DNA from 3 places in the Natronosporangium hydrolyticum genome. Region 2 is predicted to be linked to each of the others. Evidence: riboswitches for the same ligand, from Rfam matches in the RefSeq annotation. Region 2 holds a riboswitch; each other region holds the start of a gene.
The links. Region 2 has a riboswitch for cobalamin ahead of metE (5-methyltetrahydropteroyltriglutamate--homocysteine S-methyltransferase). Riboswitches for the same ligand answer to the same signal wherever they lie in the genome.
Positions count from the first base shown of each region.

Region 1: it holds a riboswitch for cobalamin, as region 2 does, so the genes downstream of both, JQS43_RS10780 (ABC transporter substrate-binding protein) here and metE (5-methyltetrahydropteroyltriglutamate--homocysteine S-methyltransferase) in region 2, are expected to answer to the same signal.
Region 3: it holds a riboswitch for cobalamin, as region 2 does, so the genes downstream of both, bluB (5,6-dimethylbenzimidazole synthase) here and metE (5-methyltetrahydropteroyltriglutamate--homocysteine S-methyltransferase) in region 2, are expected to answer to the same signal.

Region 1 covers NZ_CP070499.1:2,434,473-2,439,965, forward strand. Annotated here, with positions in the region: gene JQS43_RS10765 (ABC transporter ATP-binding protein) at 1-711, opposite strand, end outside; gene JQS43_RS10770 (FecCD family ABC transporter permease) at 708-1,763, opposite strand; gene JQS43_RS10775 (FecCD family ABC transporter permease) at 1,760-2,854, opposite strand; gene JQS43_RS10780 (ABC transporter substrate-binding protein) at 2,866-3,933, opposite strand; cobalamin riboswitch at 3,963-4,154, opposite strand; gene JQS43_RS10785 (BNR-4 repeat-containing protein) at 4,318-5,493, shown strand, end outside.
Region 2 covers NZ_CP070499.1:4,731,080-4,736,572, reverse strand. Annotated here, with positions in the region: gene JQS43_RS21190 (ribonucleoside-diphosphate reductase subunit alpha) at 1-269, shown strand, start outside; gene JQS43_RS21185 (ribonucleotide-diphosphate reductase subunit beta) at 323-1,300, shown strand; cobalamin riboswitch at 1,369-1,580, shown strand; gene metE (5-methyltetrahydropteroyltriglutamate--homocysteine S-methyltransferase) at 1,703-3,949, shown strand; gene JQS43_RS21175 (roadblock/LC7 domain-containing protein) at 3,958-4,374, opposite strand; gene JQS43_RS21170 (hypothetical protein) at 4,386-4,757, opposite strand; gene JQS43_RS21165 (heavy metal translocating P-type ATPase) at 5,027-5,493, opposite strand, start outside.
Region 3 covers NZ_CP070499.1:3,600,611-3,606,103, reverse strand. Annotated here, with positions in the region: gene JQS43_RS16055 (MerR family transcriptional regulator) at 1-504, shown strand, start outside; gene JQS43_RS16050 (aldo/keto reductase) at 572-1,531, shown strand; cobalamin riboswitch at 1,563-1,766, shown strand; gene bluB (5,6-dimethylbenzimidazole synthase) at 1,801-2,442, shown strand; gene JQS43_RS16040 (D-alanyl-D-alanine carboxypeptidase) at 2,537-3,061, shown strand; gene JQS43_RS16035 (PQQ-dependent sugar dehydrogenase) at 3,110-4,381, shown strand; gene JQS43_RS16030 (ABC transporter ATP-binding protein) at 4,544-5,296, shown strand; gene JQS43_RS16025 (ABC transporter permease) at 5,293-5,493, shown strand, end outside.

The DNA.
Region 1 (5,493 bases), 2.3 Mb from region 2:
CGCGCCCTCGGCGGTGATCTGCCCGTCCCGCATCGCGATCAAATGGTGGGTGTAGCGGCAGGCCATGTTGATGTCGTGCAGCACCAGCACAATGGTCCGGCCCAGCCGCCGGTTCAGCGCCACCAGCAGCTCCAACACCTCGATCTGGTGCGCCAGATCCAGGTAGGTGGTGGGCTCGTCGAGCAGCATGATCTCTGGGTCCTGCGCCAGCGCCAGCGCGATCCACACCCGTTGCCGCTGCCCGCCGGAGAGTTCGTCGATCGGTTGCTCGGAGAGCTGGGCGACCCCGGTTGCCTGCATCGCCGCCGCCACCGCCTGGTCGTCGGCGGTGCTCCACTGCCGGAACCAGCGCTGATGCGGATGCCGGCCCCGGCCGATCAGATCGGCGACGGTGATGCCGTCCGGGGCGATCGGCTGCTGCGGCAGCAGGCCGAGCTGCCGGGCCAGGGTCCGGGCGGGCAGTGTGGAGAGATCCGCGCCGTCGAGCAGCACCCGGCCCGACTGTGGTCGCAGCAGCCGGGCGAGGCCACGCAGCAGGGTGGACTTGCCGCAGCCGTTGGCGCCGACGACGGTGGTGATGCGGCCCTGCGGCAGCGTCACCGAAACGCCGTCGACGACCAGTTTGTCCCGATAACCGAGGCTGAGCTGGTCGGCGGCGAGGCTGGGGACGGGGTGTGACGGGGAGGCGGTGTGCGGCGGGGAGATGGTCATCCGGCGTGTCCTATTCGGTTGGCCCGGGCGAGCAGGTAGAGCAGCATCGGTGCGCCGAGGATCGCGGTGAGCACCCCGACCGGCAGCTCGGTGGGGCTGAACAGCAGTCGGGCGGCCAGGTCCGCGCTGACCACGATCAGCGCGCCGACCGCGGCCGACGCCGCCAGCCCGGTCTGCCGTTCGGCCAGGATCCGTCGGGTGATCTGGGGCGCCACCAGCGCCACGAAGCCGATCGGGCCGGCCGCCGCGGTCGCCATGGCGGCCAGCACGACCGCCACCAGCAACAGCGGGGTCCGACCGCCACCGGCCCGGCCGGAGAGCGTCTGCGCCAGATCGTCCCCGAGCTCGAGCAACCGCAGCTGCCGGGCGAGGATGAGCAGCGTCGGCACCACTACGGCGAGGGTCAGCCCGATGACGGTGACGTGCAGCGTGGTCCGGTTGGCGAGGCTGCCGGTGAGCCAGGCGGCCGCGACCAACGCCCGGTAGATGTCGGCCCGGATCAGCAGCAACGAGATCCCCGATCCGAGCATCGCCGCGACGCCGATGCCGACCAGCACCAGCCGGAAACCATTGAGCCCCCGCTTGTACGCGATGGCGAGGATGAGCGCCGCGGTGAGCAGCGCCCCGGCCAGCGCCCCGACGACGGTCATGAGCCCGCTGCCGCCGAGCACCGTGAGCACGATCAGCGCACCCAGCGCCGCGCCCGAGTTGATGCCGATCACATCGGGGCTGACCAGCGGGTTGCCGGCGATCCGTTGCAGGATCGCGCCGGAGAGGGCGAACGCGGCGCCGACCCCGAGGCCGGTGAGCGCCCGCGGCAACCGGTCGCCGATCACCACGTCCCGTTCGATCAGGGTCCCGCCACCGCCGAGGATGGATACCGCGTCGGTGAAGCTGATCGGGTACTCGCCCAGCGTCAGCGAGCAGGCCGCGATCAACGCGGCCAGGGTCCACGCGGTCGTGCCGAGCAGCAGGGAGCTGCGGCTCAGCCGGAGCGCGACGCCGCCGCGGGGGGAGCGGAGCAGCACCGCGTCCCGGGTCGGTCTGCTCACAGCTGCGGCACCTTCCGGTTGCGGACCAAGTAGAGGAAGAACGGCGCCCCGGCCAGCGCGGTGATGATGCCGACCTGCAGCTGCTGCGGCGCCACCAGCACCCGGCCGAGCACGTCTGCCAGCAGCAGCACGATCGGACCCAGCAGCACACACCACGGCAGTAGCCAGCGGTAGTCCGGTCCGGTGATCATCCGGGCGATATGCGGAATCACCAGTCCGACGAACCCGACCGGCCCGGCGACCGCGGTGGCCGCCCCGGCCAGCAGCACCACCGACAACGCCCCCACCGCTCGTACGGCCATCAGCTTGGTGCCGAGGCTGCTCGCCATGTCGTCGCCGAGCGCGATCGCGTTCAGTGCGCGGCTGATCACCACAGCGGCGACCGCACCGGCCACGATGAACGGGGTGACGATCACCAGGTCGGTACCGCCGGCGCGGGTGAGTGAGCCGACCACCCAGAACCGGAAGTCGTCCAGCGTCGAGGCGTCGAGCAGCGTGATCGCGGTGGTCACGGCCCCGACCAGGGCGGTGAACGCCGCCCCGGCGAGGGCGAGCTTCACCGGGGTGGCGCCACCGTGGCCGAGCGAACCGAGGAAGTAGACGAAGACCGCCGCGACCGCCGCGCCGACGAAGGCGAACCAGATGTAGCCGCTGACCGTGGCGACCCCCAGCAACGCCATCGCCAGCACGACCGCCAGCGCCGAGCCGGCGTTGACCCCCAGGATGCCGGGGCCGGCCAGGGGATTGCGGGTCAGCCCTTGCATCACCGCGCCGGCGATCCCCAGCGCCGCACCGACGAGCAGTCCGGTGACCGTGCGGGGGATCCGGACGTGCCGGACCACCCGGTCGAGGTCGCTCTCAGCGGGCCCGTCGAGGGCGGCGATCACGTCGGCGAACCCCACCGAGAAGTTGCCGACCAGGACGGAGAGGACGCTGACGACCCCGAGGACCAGGGCGGCGACCACCAACCCGGCGCCCCGGCCGAGGCCGCCGCGCAGCAGTACGCGCGGTGCCTGGGCCGGTCGGCGGGGCGGTGGTGGCTGTTGCGGCGCGGTGGTCTCGTCCCGACGAGCCACCGTGGCCTCTGCCACGCGCTGCTGCCCTACTGCTCGGTGAACAGCTCTGGGTGGAGCAGGGCGGCCACCTGTTCGATGCTGTGCGCTGCCCGGACGCCGGCGGACCGGTTGGCGAAAAGGAACGGGTGGACGTTGCCCTCGGCGACCGCGGTCACCCCGGCGAGCGCCGGGTTTTCCATGAGCTTGGCGACGTCCGGCTCCGCGTCGGCGTCGGTCAAGCTGGCGTCGCAGCATGCGCTGGTCAGGATCACATCCGGGTCGCGCTTGATGATTTCTTCGATGTCGATGTTGTTGTTGCGCAGCTCGGTCAGGTCCGCGAACGCGTTCTCGCCGCCGGCGTGTTCGATGATCTGGGTCCCGAAGTCGATCCCGCCGGCCACCCGGAAACCGCCGTCGTCCTGCGGCGAGATGATCGCGACCGTGGGCCGGGGGGCGTCCGCGACCCGCTCCTCGACCGCAGCCACCCGCGCTTCCAGTTCGGCGATGACCTCCTCGGCCCGGTCGGTCACCTCGAAGAGGGTCCCCAGGTCGTGCAGGTCGTCGTAGATCGTCGCCACTCGTACCGTGGCCGGGTCGATCGCCTCGTCGGCGAGCCCGTCTTCGCTGGGGCACAACGGGCTCAGGATCCAACTCTGGATGCCCAGCTCAGCCAGCCGGCCCCGGGTGCCGAAGCTGTTTGGATTGTCTTCGGCGAAGACGCCGTTGAAGCCGGAGAGTACGAAGTCCGGCTCGGTCGCCAGTAGCCCGTCGCGGCTGGGCAGCGAGGGCACATAGTCCGCGGCGGCCTGCGCGTCGGTGTACTCCGGCAGCACCTCGGAGTCGAGGAAGGCGGTCTGGACCAGCCGGTCGCTGATGCCTAGCGCATGGGCGACCTCAATGGCCGGCTGGTATGCCGCGTAGACTCGCTCCGGCGGGCCGTCGACCGCGACCTCGATGCCGCAGTTTTCGAGCAGGACGCGCGCTTCGCCGTCGGTGCCGTCGGCCTCGGCCGCCGAGCAGCCGGTGAGCAGCAGCGCTGCCGCACCCGATAAGGCCGCGCCAGCGCGCAGGGGCCGAGCAGCAAAAGGTTGCAGGGTGCCGATACGGGAGGCCATAAGCCCGCCTTTCCAGGTCCTCGTGGAACGGGTGCTAGCGTGCCGTGGCCGGTCTCCTGGCTAACGGGACCACCTGTGACACCCCTGCCTTCCCAGGACCGCTGGTCCCAGTGGCTCCACCCGCGAGGGCGGAACGGACGTGTCACGTCCCGATCACAGTGGCGAGGGCCGCGCCGGTTTCTTCACCGAACTTCCCGAGCACCACGGCCCGCGAACCATATCAAGGACTCGCCCGTCAGTCGACGCCGAGGAGTGTCACCGCGATGACTGTGCTGATCGCGATGCATGTGCTGATGTTGAGCCCGACCCGCCGGTGTGCGAGCGTGTATCCGCAGACGACGGCCGAGCCTCGCCGGCCAACCGGGATGAGAGGGACCTGTCACCATGAAAGGGTCAGAAGTCGGATCGGCTGGTCGCCCTAGCGTCGTCAACGACAACGGCGCCTGGTGCTGGTTCCAGGACGAGCGGGCGCTCGTCGACGCGGCGACGCAGACCCTGGTCGTCGGTTCGATCGCGGTCGGGGACGGGCCGGGCGGCGAGGCCCGTTCGGGCAACGTCGAGTTGGCCGTGGTTGACCTGCGGACGGGCACCAGCACCATCGTGGTGCTGCATGAGCGGCTGGAGGCCGACGACCACAACGTGCCGGCGCTGTGGCGGCGCAGCGACGGCCGCTGGCTGGCGGTGTATGCCCGGCACAAGACCGACGACCTGACCCGGTGGCGGATCAGCGAGCCCGGCGACCCGACCCGGTGGGGCCCGGAACGCAGCTTCGACTGGAGCGAGTTGACCGGCGGCCGCGGCGTCACCTACTCGAACCTGCATGCGCTGGACGGTCGGCTCTACTGTTTCGTGCGCGCCGTCAACGACGACCCGTGTGCGCTGGTATCCGACGATGAGGGTGCCACCTGGACCTACGCGGGGAAGCTCTTCACCCGGCCGAAGGTCGGTTACGTCAACGGTTACACCCGTTACGTCTCCGACGGCGCCCGGATCGACCTGGTCACCACCGATCACCACCCGCGTGATTTCGATAACTGTGTATATCACGGTTACGTTGCGGGTGGCGCGCTCTACCGCAGCGACGGCAGCGTGGTCGACGAGACGGCGCTGACCGGTGACGCCCCGTCGCAGGAGAAGCTCACCACCGTGCTGGCGGGCAGCTCGCAATGGGGTGGTGAGTGGATGACCCACTGCTGGACCACCGACATCCGGCGCTCGGCCGACGGCACGGTCGCCGCGGTGCTGACCGCCCGGGCCGGCGCCGCGCCGGCTTCGGCGGAGGCCGGGCTCGACAGCTGGCGTCCGGTGCCGGACCTGCGGTTCTTCTACGCCCGGATGTCGCCGAGCGGCGAGTGGGAGGTCCACCAGCTCGCCCACGCCGGCCCCGGGCTGCTGCCGCACGAACAGGACTACACCGGTCTGGCGGCGATCGACCCGTACGACCTGGGCTCGCTCTACGTCTCCACGCCGGTCGATCCGCGCGACGGCAGTGTCATGCCGCACTACGAAATTTTCCACGCCTACACTTCGGACGGCGGGGCGACCTGGCGGTGGCGGCCG
Region 2 (5,493 bases):
TGGCGGCGGCCCGGGGGCCGTATGTGGATCAGTCACAGTCGTTGAATCTGTTTCTGAGCGCGCCGACGATCGGGAAGCTCTCCTCGATGTACCTCTACGCCTGGAAGTCCGGGCTGAAGACCACTTATTATCTGCGTTCCCGGCCCGCGACCCGGATCCAGCAGGCCACGGTCTCCGTCGAGCCGGTGGCAGCGAATGGGCCGGCGGATGCGACGGACGCGGAAGCCTGCTCCCTGGAGAACCCCGAGACCTGTGAGGCGTGCCAGTGACCACGATCCCGGAACCTCGTACCGCCGACCGGCAGCTGCTCCTCGATCCGGGGATGGACCTGACTCTGCGTCCGATGCGGTATCCGCACTTCTTCGACCGGTTCAAGGACGCGATCAAGAACACCTGGACCGTCGAGGAGGTCGATCTGCACTCCGACCTCGCCGACCTGGCGAAGCTGTCGCCGGCTGAGCGGCATCTGGTGAGCAGGCTGGTGGCGTTCTTCGCCACCGGCGACACCATCGTGGCGAACAACCTGGTGCTGAACCTGTATCAGCACATCAACTCGCCGGAAGGGCGGCTGTACCTCTCCCGGCAGCTGTTCGAGGAGGCGGTGCATGTCCAGTTCTATCTAAACCTCCTCGACACCTATGTCCCCAATGAGCAGGAGCGCTTCGAGGCGTTCGCGGCGGTGGAGAACATTCCGTCGATCGCGCGCAAGGCAGAGTTCTGTTTTAAGTGGATCGACTCGGTCTTCGAGCTTCGAGAGTTGCGGACCCGAGAAGATCGACGAGCGTTCCTGCTGAACCTGATCTGCTTCGCGGCCTGTATCGAAGGGCTCTTCTTCTATGGGGCCTTCGCCTACGTCTATTTCCTTCGCTCCCGGGGCATGCTGCACGGTCTGGCGTCCGGCACCAACTGGGTCTTCCGCGACGAGTCGATGCACATGGCCTTCGCCTTCGACGTGGTCGACACGGTACGGGCCGAGGAGCCGGACCTGTTCGACGACGAGCTGCGCCGCCGGGTGACCGAGATGCTGTCCGAGGCGGTGGAGTGCGAGGTCCAGTTCGCGGCGGACCTGCTCGAACAGGGAGTCTCCGGGCTGTCGTTGGCCGACATGCGGGAGTATCTCCAGCACGTGGCCGACCGGCGGTTGGCCGCCCTCGGCATCGAGCCGGTCTACGGCAGTGGAAACCCATTCGCCTTCATGGAGCTGCAGGACGTTCAGGAACTGTCCAACTTCTTCGAACGTCGGGTCTCGGCCTACCAGGTGGGCGTCACCGGGTCGGTCAGCTTCGACGACGATTTCTAGCCCGCAGAAGGCCAGGTCACAGCCGCCCCGGGCGCTCAGGACCCCCGGGGCGGCGCCCGGGGCGTTGTAGGATGGCTGACAGTGCTGGTTCGCCCCGGCTGTGACAGCGGGGCGTCGTAAGAGGGAACCCGGTGCAAATCCGGGACTGCCCCGCAGCGGTGAGCGGGAACGACCGCCGTCAGACGCACTGGGCCCCTGGGTCTGGGAAGCGACGGCCAGTAGGCGACCATCAGTGGTCACGCCCGCGAGTCCGAAGACCTGCCCGCACCGCGTGCACCAACCGGTGTGCGCCGCCGACGGCCTCTCGGGACGGCCAGGGCGGAAGCGCTGGTACCTCGCCGTACCCTCCTTCCCCCTCGCCTTCGTGAGGGTCCGCCGGGCACTTCGAGGGAAGGAACGGCTGTGAGCAACCCATTCGGCCAGAGCACCGTGCTCGGCTATCCGCGGATCGGCCCGAACCGCGAGCTGAAGCAGGCGGTCGAGGCATACTGGGCGGGCAGCATCGACGCCGACGCCTTGGAAAGGACAGGCGCGTCGCTGCGCGCCGACGTGTGGCAGGCGTTGGCCGCCGCTGGACTCGATTCGATCCCGTCGAACACATTCTCCTACTACGACCACATGCTCGACACCGCCGTCGCGGTCGGGGCGATCCCGGAACGCTTCCGCCGACTGGGCTTGTCCGACCTGGACACCTACTTTGCGATGGCCCGGGGCGTCGACGCCGAGCCGGCGTTGGAACTCACCAAGTGGTTCGCTACCAACTATCACTATCTGGTCCCGGAGATCGGCCCGGAGACGGTCTTCACCCCCGACCCCGCCAAAGCGCTGCGCGAGTACGCCGAAGCGGCCGCGCTGGAGATCCCGACCCGGCCGGCGCTGATCGGTCCGGCTACCTTCCTGCTCCTGGCCAAGCCGGCGGTGCCCGGGTCCAACCCGTTCGACCGGCTCGACGACCTGGTCGAGGTGTACGCAGAGATCCTGGCAGCGCTCGCCGACGCGGGCGTGGCGTGGGTGCAGCTCGACGAGCCGGGATACGTCGCCGACCGCAGCGCTGCCGAGATCGTGGCGCTGCACCGGGCTTACACCAGGCTCGCGGGTCTGTCCCGACGGCCGAAGATCTTCGTCGCGACCTACTTCGGGCAGCTCGACGATGCCCTACCGGCGTTGCTCGACACCTCGATCGAGGCGCTGGGCCTGGATCTGATCGCCGGGCGAGCCACAGTGGACCAACTCGCCGCCGCGGCACCCCGCCCGGGTACGACGATCGTGGCTGGCCTGGTCGACGGGCACAACGTGTGGCGTACCGACCTGCGGGCGGCGGCGGCGACCGCGGCCACGGTCGCCGCGATCGCCGACCAGGTCGCGGTCTCGACCTCGTGTTCGCTGCTGCACGTACCGGTGGATGTCTCGGCGGAGCAGGGCCTCGACCCGCAGCTGCGGGAGCGGTTGGCGTTCGCCCGGCAGAAGGTCGACGAGGTGGTGCAGCTCGGCCAAGCCCTGGCCGAGGGCGTGGGGCAGCTGCCGGCTCCGCTGCCACCGTCACCCGAGCAGTGGCGCAACGACGGGGTACGGGCCCGGCTGGCCACGCTGCAGCCGGCGGATCGGCAGCGCGGTGCCTACGCCGACCGGGCCGCAGCTCAGCAGGCGCGACTGCAGCTACCGCCGCTACCCACCACCACCATCGGCTCGTTCCCGCAGACGCCGGAGCTGCGGAAGGCTCGGGCTGCCCACCGGGCCGGCAAACTTGACGACGCCAGCTACGCCGAGCGGATGCGGGCCGAGATCGAGCAGGTGATCCGGCTGCAGGAGCGCCTGGGCCTGGATGTCCTGGTGCACGGCGAGCCGGAGCGCAACGACATGGTGCAGTACTTCGGCGAGCAGTTGGCCGGGTTCGCCGCTACCGAGCATGGCTGGGTGCAGTCGTACGGGTCGCGCTGTGTCCGGCCGCCGATCATCTACGGCGATGTGGCCCGGCCGGCGCCGATGACCGTCGAGTGGTCCAGCTTCGCCCAGTCGCTCACTGATCGGCCGGTCAAGGGCATGCTCACCGGGCCGGTCACGATCCTGGCCTGGTCGTTCGTGCGGACCGACCAGCCCCTCGCGGAGACCGCCGACCAGGTGGCGCTGGCGTTGCGGGACGAGTGCCGGGACCTTGCGGCGGCCGGCATCACGGTGATCCAGGTGGACGAGCCTGCGCTACGGGAGCTGCTACCGTTGCGCAGGTCTTCCCAGCCGGCGTACGTAGACTGGGCGGTATCGGCGTTCCGGTTGGCGACCAGCGGCGTCGATGACTCCGCCCAGATCCACACCCATCTGTGCTATTCGGAGTTCGGTGAGGTGATCCACGCGATCGACGCGCTGGACGCCGATGTCACCAGCATCGAGGCTTCCCGCTCGAAGATGGAGGTTCTCGACGATCTGGCGGCGATCGGGTACGCGCGGGGAGTCGGCCCCGGGGTGTGGGATATCCACTCCCCGAGGGTGCCCCCGCAGCAGGAGTTCGAGGCGGCGCTGCGGCTGGCGGTGGCGGCGGTTCCGGCGTCGCGGCTGTGGGTGAATCCTGACTGCGGGTTGAAGACTCGTCGCTACCCGGAGGTCGAAGCGTCGCTGCGGCGCCTGACCGCTGCCGCGGCTGCGGTGCGGAGCTAGGCGGCGACCTACAGCCGGGGCTGGCTCGCGATGTGTGCGTCGAGCATGCTCGCGAGCCTGCCCGCGGCCTCCCGTGCCTCAAGGTGGAGCCGGGCAACGTTCAACGTGCTGTCACCGAGCACCGCCAGCAGCGCCCGGTCGTTGATCGCGTAGACCGCGAAGTAGCCACGGTGGCTGCGAACGGTGGACTCCCGGAACGGGCCGTGCCGGAGCGCCAGGGCGGTCTGCCGTCCCAGGCCGAAGGTGGCGGCGGCGAGGGCGGCGAGATCGTGCGGTTCGGTGCCGTCGGCCAGGTCATGGAGGAGGAGCAGGCCGTCGACGCCGGTGATGACCGAGCCGACCACGCCATTGACCGCCTGCCGAAGCGCCGCGAGCTCGGTGTGCGGGCCGTTGGCGGCGGATGCCGCATCGTGGTGACCGGGCACGGTCGCCCTCCCTAAACCTCGATCGAGGCTTCGATCTGTCGTAGCAGGTGTCGGGCCAGCCCCAGGTTGGCGCGGGTGCGGTGTAGCGCGAGGTAGAGGAAGAGGCCGGACCCGCTGCGGGCGGAGAGTGGCCGGATCAGGTGGTACTGGGTGTCCAAAGTAATCAGAATGTCTTCGATGCCGTCGGACATCCGCAACATCTCAAGGGCCCGGATCTTCGCGCGGACGACATCGGTGTTGCCGGCGGCTGCTACCGACAGGTCCAGTTCGGCGGACCCACCGGCGACCCCCAGGGTCATGCCGCTGGTGTAGTCCACAATGGCAGCGCCGATGGCGCCCTCGATGCTCATCGCGTCCTTGAGGGCTGAGTCGATCGTAGTCATGCCAACACCCCTAGTCGTAACGCTGTGGTGGCTCGCCACAGCTCTCGGTGGCACGCCGTCGCCTGGTGCCCCGTGCACCTCGAAGGTTAGCGAGCCAACCGGGCTGCGGCATAGGCCGAGCATCGCGTTGCGTCGAGCCGATCGGGCGAGTCTCGGTTACTCCGCCGGGTTGGCCGGCTGCAGCCTGACGTGCCCCCGACGTGCCCCCCGCTAGTTGACCATGGGGTTTGGGGCAGAAATCAGCCCCGACCATGTACCTAGGTCCATGATCAACGCTGGGGGGAGAAGGTGCGGAGGCGCAGGCTGTTGCTGACCACGAAGACGCTGGAGAACGCCATCGCGGCGCCGGCGATCATCGGGTTGAGCAGGCCGAAGGCGGCCAGCGGGATGGCCGCGGTGTTGTAGGCGAACGCCCAGAAGAGGTTGCCCTTGATGGTGCCGAGGGTGCGGCGGGAGAGCCGGATGGCGTCGGCGGCGGCGCGGAGATCGCCGCGGACCAACGTCAAATCGGCGGCTTCGATCGCGACATCGGTGCCGGTGCCCATCGCCAGCCCGAGGTCGGCCTGGGCCAACGCCGGGGCGTCGTTGATCCCGTCGCCGACCATGGCGACGACCTTCCCCTCGGCCTGCAGCCGCCGGACCACGTCGGCCTTGTCGGTCGGCAGCACTTCGGCGATCACCTGCTCGATCCCCACCTCGGCGGCGATCTGCGTGGCCACGGTCTGGTTGTCGCCGG
Region 3 (5,493 bases), 1.1 Mb from region 2:
GCGGTCGACGAGATCGACCGTACCGTCCGCTCGTCGGCGAGCAGCGAGCACCAGCCGGTCACCACGCTTACCGCGTTGCTGCGCGCCGGTTCCCAGCTGGCGATGGTGCACATCGGAGATACCCGGGCCTATCTGCTGCGCGGCGGCGAGCTGTCGCAGCTCACCCAGGACCACACCTGGGTGCAGAGCCAGGTCGAGCACGGCAAGCTCGACCCTCGGGAAGCCGCCGCCCACCCGCGACGCGCCCTACTGACCCGGGCGCTCGGCGCTGGTGGGTCACCGGTCGAGGTCGACCTGGCGCTGCGTACCGCGGTTGCGGGCGACCGCTACCTGCTCTGTTCGGACGGTCTCGCCGCGGTCGTCGACCGGAGCGCGCTGCACGCGGCGCTGGCGGCGGACGTCGATCCGGAGCCTACCGCGGCCCGGCTGGTGGAGCTGGCGTACGCCGCGGGCGCCCCGGACAACGTCGCCTGTGTCGTGGCCGACGTCGCGGCGGCGGCTTGACTTCGAGAGCGCTCGAAGTGGAAGCCTTGGGGGCGGCTGACTGGAGTCGATGGGAAGGAGTGTGGCGATGGAGCGGCGAACCCTGGGCAGCGTCGGGGAGGTCAGCGTCCTTACCTTGGGCGGTGGCGGGCTGGGGCAGGTCTGGGGCCCCACCACCCGCCAGGAGGCGGTCGCGACCGTCCGGGAGGCGGTCGACGCCGGCATTGATCTCATCGATGTCGCGCCTGGGTACGGTGACGGCGAGGCGGAGCGGGTGGTGGGGGAGGCGTTCGCCGGTAAGCTCCCCGCCGGGGTTCGGGTCTCCACCAAGTGTGGGCTCGGCAACCCCGATCCCTTCGATGTCCCCGCGTTCCTGGAGAAGTCGCTGGATGACAGCCTGACCCGGATGCGGATCTCTTTCGCCGACGTGTTCCTGCTGCACAACCATGTCACGGCGGAGGCGGAGCCGGGGGCGCCGTGGGCTACGCCGGTCAGCTTGTTCGTCGAGGCGGTGCGGCCGGCGCTGGAAGACCTGGTCCGGCGGGGTCGGATCGGGTCTTGGGGGATCACCGCGGTGGCGGATACGGCGGCGGTGACCGAGGTGCTCGGTGCGGCACCGACGCCCGCGGCCGCGCAGTGCGTGGCGAACCTGCTGGACTCCGCGGGTGAGCTGGCGCCGGCGCAGAGCGACACCCGGCCGGCGGAGACCCTGGCCGCCGCCCGCCGGCACGGGGTGGGAGTGATGGGGATCCGGGCGGTGCAGGCGGGTGCGCTCACCTACGGGATCGACCGGGAGCTGCCGCCGGAGCATCCGATCATGGCCGATTTCCATCGGGCGGAGCCGTTTCGGGCGCTGGCGCGCGAGTTCGGCGAGTCCGCGGCGTCGCTGGCGCACCGGTACGCCCTCTCGATGCCGGAGGTGGACACGGTGGTGCTCGGCGTCAAGGACCGGGCGGAGCTGCGCGAGTGTGTGGCGGCGGCGGCTGCCGGTCGGTTGCGCCCGGATGAGATGGCGACTATTCGGGCAGCGGTCGGGTCCGGCGGCTAGTGGGTCGGCGGCGTCGCGGTACGCTGCGGGCGGCACGAACTGATCGCGAGGTGCCCCGCTCGGCCTGAGTGGGGAGAATCGGGAAGCCGGTGTGACTCCGGCACGGGCCCGCCGCGGTGACCAGGGAGCTGCCGCCCATGCGTCGCGTGCGCAGCCACTGACCTTGCGGTTGGGAAGGCGGGCGGTGAGGTGACGATCTGGGAGTCCGAAGACCGGCCTCGCATTCGCCGCCCCGGCTAGCCGGGGCCCGAGCGCAGCGGGAGCCTGCCATGCCCAGTGAGTTCTATGATGTCATCCATCGCCGTCGCGACGTGCGCGGCCAGTTCACCGGTGCGCCGATCGCCGCCGAGGTGCTTGATCGGGTGCTGGCGGCGGCGCACGCGGCGCCCAGCGTGGGCCTTTCCCAGCCGTGGGACTTCATCGTGGTCCGCGACCGCCGGCTGCGTGCCGAGTTCCACGAGCATGTCCGGCACGAGCGGGAGGTGTACGCGGGGAGCCTCACCGGTGACGCGGCGGCCCGGTTCCGCCAGATCAAGATTGACGGGGTGCGGGAGTCCACGCTCTCGGTGGTGGTGACTTACGACCCGGAGCGGGGTGGGCCGGGCGTCCTCGGTCGGCACGCTATCGCCGACGCCGGCCTGTACTCAGTCTGCCTGGCGATCCAGAATCTGTGGCTCGCGGCGGCGGCGGAGCGGCTCGGGGTCGGCTGGGTCTCCTTCTACCGGGAGGAGTTTCTGCAGCGGTTGTTGGGGATCCCGGAGCGGATCCGCCCGGTGGCGTGGCTGTGCCTCGGCCCTGTGTCTTATGTGGAGGATGTGCCGGATCTGGAGCGGCACGGGTGGCGGCGCCGCCGGCCGTTGGTGGCCGCGGTCCACGCGGACCGCTGGCAGGGCAGCCGCGAACTGGCCTGACTCGCGCGGAGCCACGCGAACCGGAGTTACGGGTTGATTGCAGGGCAGGTCCAGACCATTGACCGATCACGGGGTAGACGTGTAGACCATCTTCATGTCGGCGGGCCTGGCGGCGATCGGTGACTACGTTGCCGGGCACGGCGTGGCGGTCGAGTCGCACCGGCAGGCGGACGGTTCCGGGTTGTCCCGCTGGAACCTCGTTCCGGCGGACCAGTTTGTGACGCTGCTCCGCGCGCTGCGTTCGGAGGAGTGGTTCGACGCGTGGCATGAGGCGCTGCCGGTCGCGGGTGATCCGGACCGGATGGTGGGCGGGACCCTCACGAGCCGGATGCGGGACACCGCGGCGGCCGGCAACGCGTACGCAAAGACCGGCACGTTGACGTCGGTCTCGGCCCTCTCCGGTTACGTCACCGACGGCGACGGCCGGCCGCTGGTCTTCGCGATCCTGCTCAACAACCACCTTGATGCAGTCAAGGTGATCGAGGACCGGATCGTGGTGGCGCTCGCCGAATTCAGCGTCGGCGGGGCGGGGACGCTGCCGACCAGTGTGCCGGAGCCGGCGACCCCGCCGCTGCCGGCTGACGTGGAGTGCAGTTGGCTCAAACCCGCCCGGTGCTGAGCCGGCCGCCGGCGCCGAGCCGCGCGGGATCGTCGGTGGCGCGCTGGCATGGTTACAGTGGTGATGTTGTTGGCGTCGATGGATGCCGGGTGGGGGGAACGCATGCGGGCAAGCACTCTGATGGCGCGGGCCGCGGTGGCCGGGCTCGTGATCGCGGCGGGCGCGTGCTCGGCGGCGGACGACCCGGTTGAGGAGCCGGCTCCGACCGGCACCGGCGCCGCCACCGCCCCCGCCGTCGCCGACACCGAGTTGGTGGTGGAGACCGTCGTCGACGGTCTGGACGGGCCGTGGGGGCTGGCCTTCCTGCCCGACGGCGAGCAGCTGCTGGTGACCCAGTCGGCCGGGATTCTGTCGGTGGTCGACTCGAGCACCGGCGAGATCGACGACATCTCCGGCGTTCCTGAGGTCGCCACCGGCGGTCAGGGCGGGCTGCTCGACGTCGCGCTGGACCCGGACTACCCCGAGGCGCCGTGGGTCTACCTCACCTACTCGGCGGCCGACGACAGCGGCGGCACCACCACCACCCACCTCGCCCGCGGCCAGCTCGACCTGGCCGAGCAGCAGCTCGACCAGGTCGAGGTGCTGTATGTGGCCGAGCCGTTCCTGCAGAGCACCGCCCACTACGGCTCGTCGATCGTCTTCGACGACGACGGCTACCTGTTCATGACCGTCGGCGACCGAGGCTACAAAAACTTCGACGACCACCCCGCGCAGGACCCGAGTACGCCGATCGGGACGACCTTGCGGCTGGAACCGGACGGGTCGGTGCCGGCCGACAACCCATTCGTCGACGATCCGGAGGTCGCCGACGAGATCTACTCCTACGGGCACCGCAACATTCAGGGGCTGACGGTGCATCCGGAGACCGGGGAGATCTGGGCCAGTGAGCACGGCGAGCAGGACGGCGACGAGATCAATGTGCTGGAGGCCGGCGGCAACTTCGGCTGGCCGGTGGCGACTACCGCCTGCGAATACGGCACCGACACGCCGCTCGGAGAGTGGCCCGACGAGGTCGAGGGCACCGTCGAGCCGGTCTTCTACTGGGAGTGCGGCAGCGGCGGTTTCCCGCCCGCTGGTCTGACCTTCTATACCGGTGACGAGTTCCCACAGTGGCAGGATGATCTGCTCGTCGGCGGCCTGGCCAGCGAGTATCTTGCCCGGCTGACGGTGGCGGGCGACCAGGTCGAGGAGGCCGAGCCGCTGCTCGCCGATGAGGGGTGGCGGATCCGGGACGTGGCGGTGGGGCCGCACGACGGTGCGATCTACGTCGCGGTCGACGGCTCGGACGCCCCGCTGCTGCGCCTGGTCAACGCCGACTAGCCCCCACAAGGTCCCGAGTTAGCGCCGCCCGTCCCCGCTTGGTGGGGCGGGTGGGGACCATGCGCCCCGTGATATCCCGACATTTCCGGTCACAAGATCCCGACTCGCCCCACCAGGCGGAGAAGGCTTTGCGCTTTGTTCTATGACAGATAGAATAACTACATGAAACCAACTCAGGGTCCGATGGCTGGTGTGCCGATCGAGGTGCAGCGGCTGACGAAGCGGTACCGAGGGGTGACTGCGGTCGAGGAGTTGAGCTTCTCGGTCCCACCCGGCCAGATCACCGGCTTCCTCGGCCCGAACGGAGCCGGCAAGACCACCACGCTGCGGATGATTCTCGGGCTGGTGCAGCCCACCAGCGGGGCCGTGGCGATCGGCGGACACCGCTACCGGGAGCTCGCCGCGCCGAACGCGGTGGTCGGGGCGGCGCTCGACGGCGCCTACGCCCACCCGGGGCACAGCGCCCGCAGCCACCTGCGGGTCCACTGCGCGCTAGCCGGCTATCCCGCCTGCCGCGTCGACGAGGTGCTCGCACAGCTGGAGATGACCGAGTACGCCGACCGGAGGTACCGGACCTACTCCACGGGCATGCGGCAACGACTCAACCTCGCCACCGCCCTGCTCGGCGACCCGCAAGTGCTGTTGCTCGACGAGCCGGTCAACGGTCTGGACCCGCAGGGCATCGCGTGGCTACGCCGGTTCCTGCGGGACTTCGCCGACCAGGGGCGCACCGTGCTGATCTCCAGTCATCTGCTCGCCGAGGTGCAGCAGAGCGTCGACCGGGCGGTCGTCATCCACCGGGGCCGGCTGCTCGCCAGCGGCACGCTCGCCGAACTCGACCCGACCCGTACCGGCCTGGAGTCGGTCTTCCTCAACCTCACCACGGAGGTCCTCACCACGGAGGCTGCTCGATGATCCGGATGCTCCACGCCGAGCTACGTAAACTACTCGGCACCCAACTGTGGCTGTGGCTGCTGCTGGCGACCGTCGGCGTCACCGCCGGCTCGGTGGCGGTGATCGCCGCCTTCGGGCCGGTCTCCGACCCGCCGCTGCCGCCGGTCGACACCGAGGCCGGAGTCCGGGCGGCGCTCTCGGTCGGTGGCCTAGTGGTG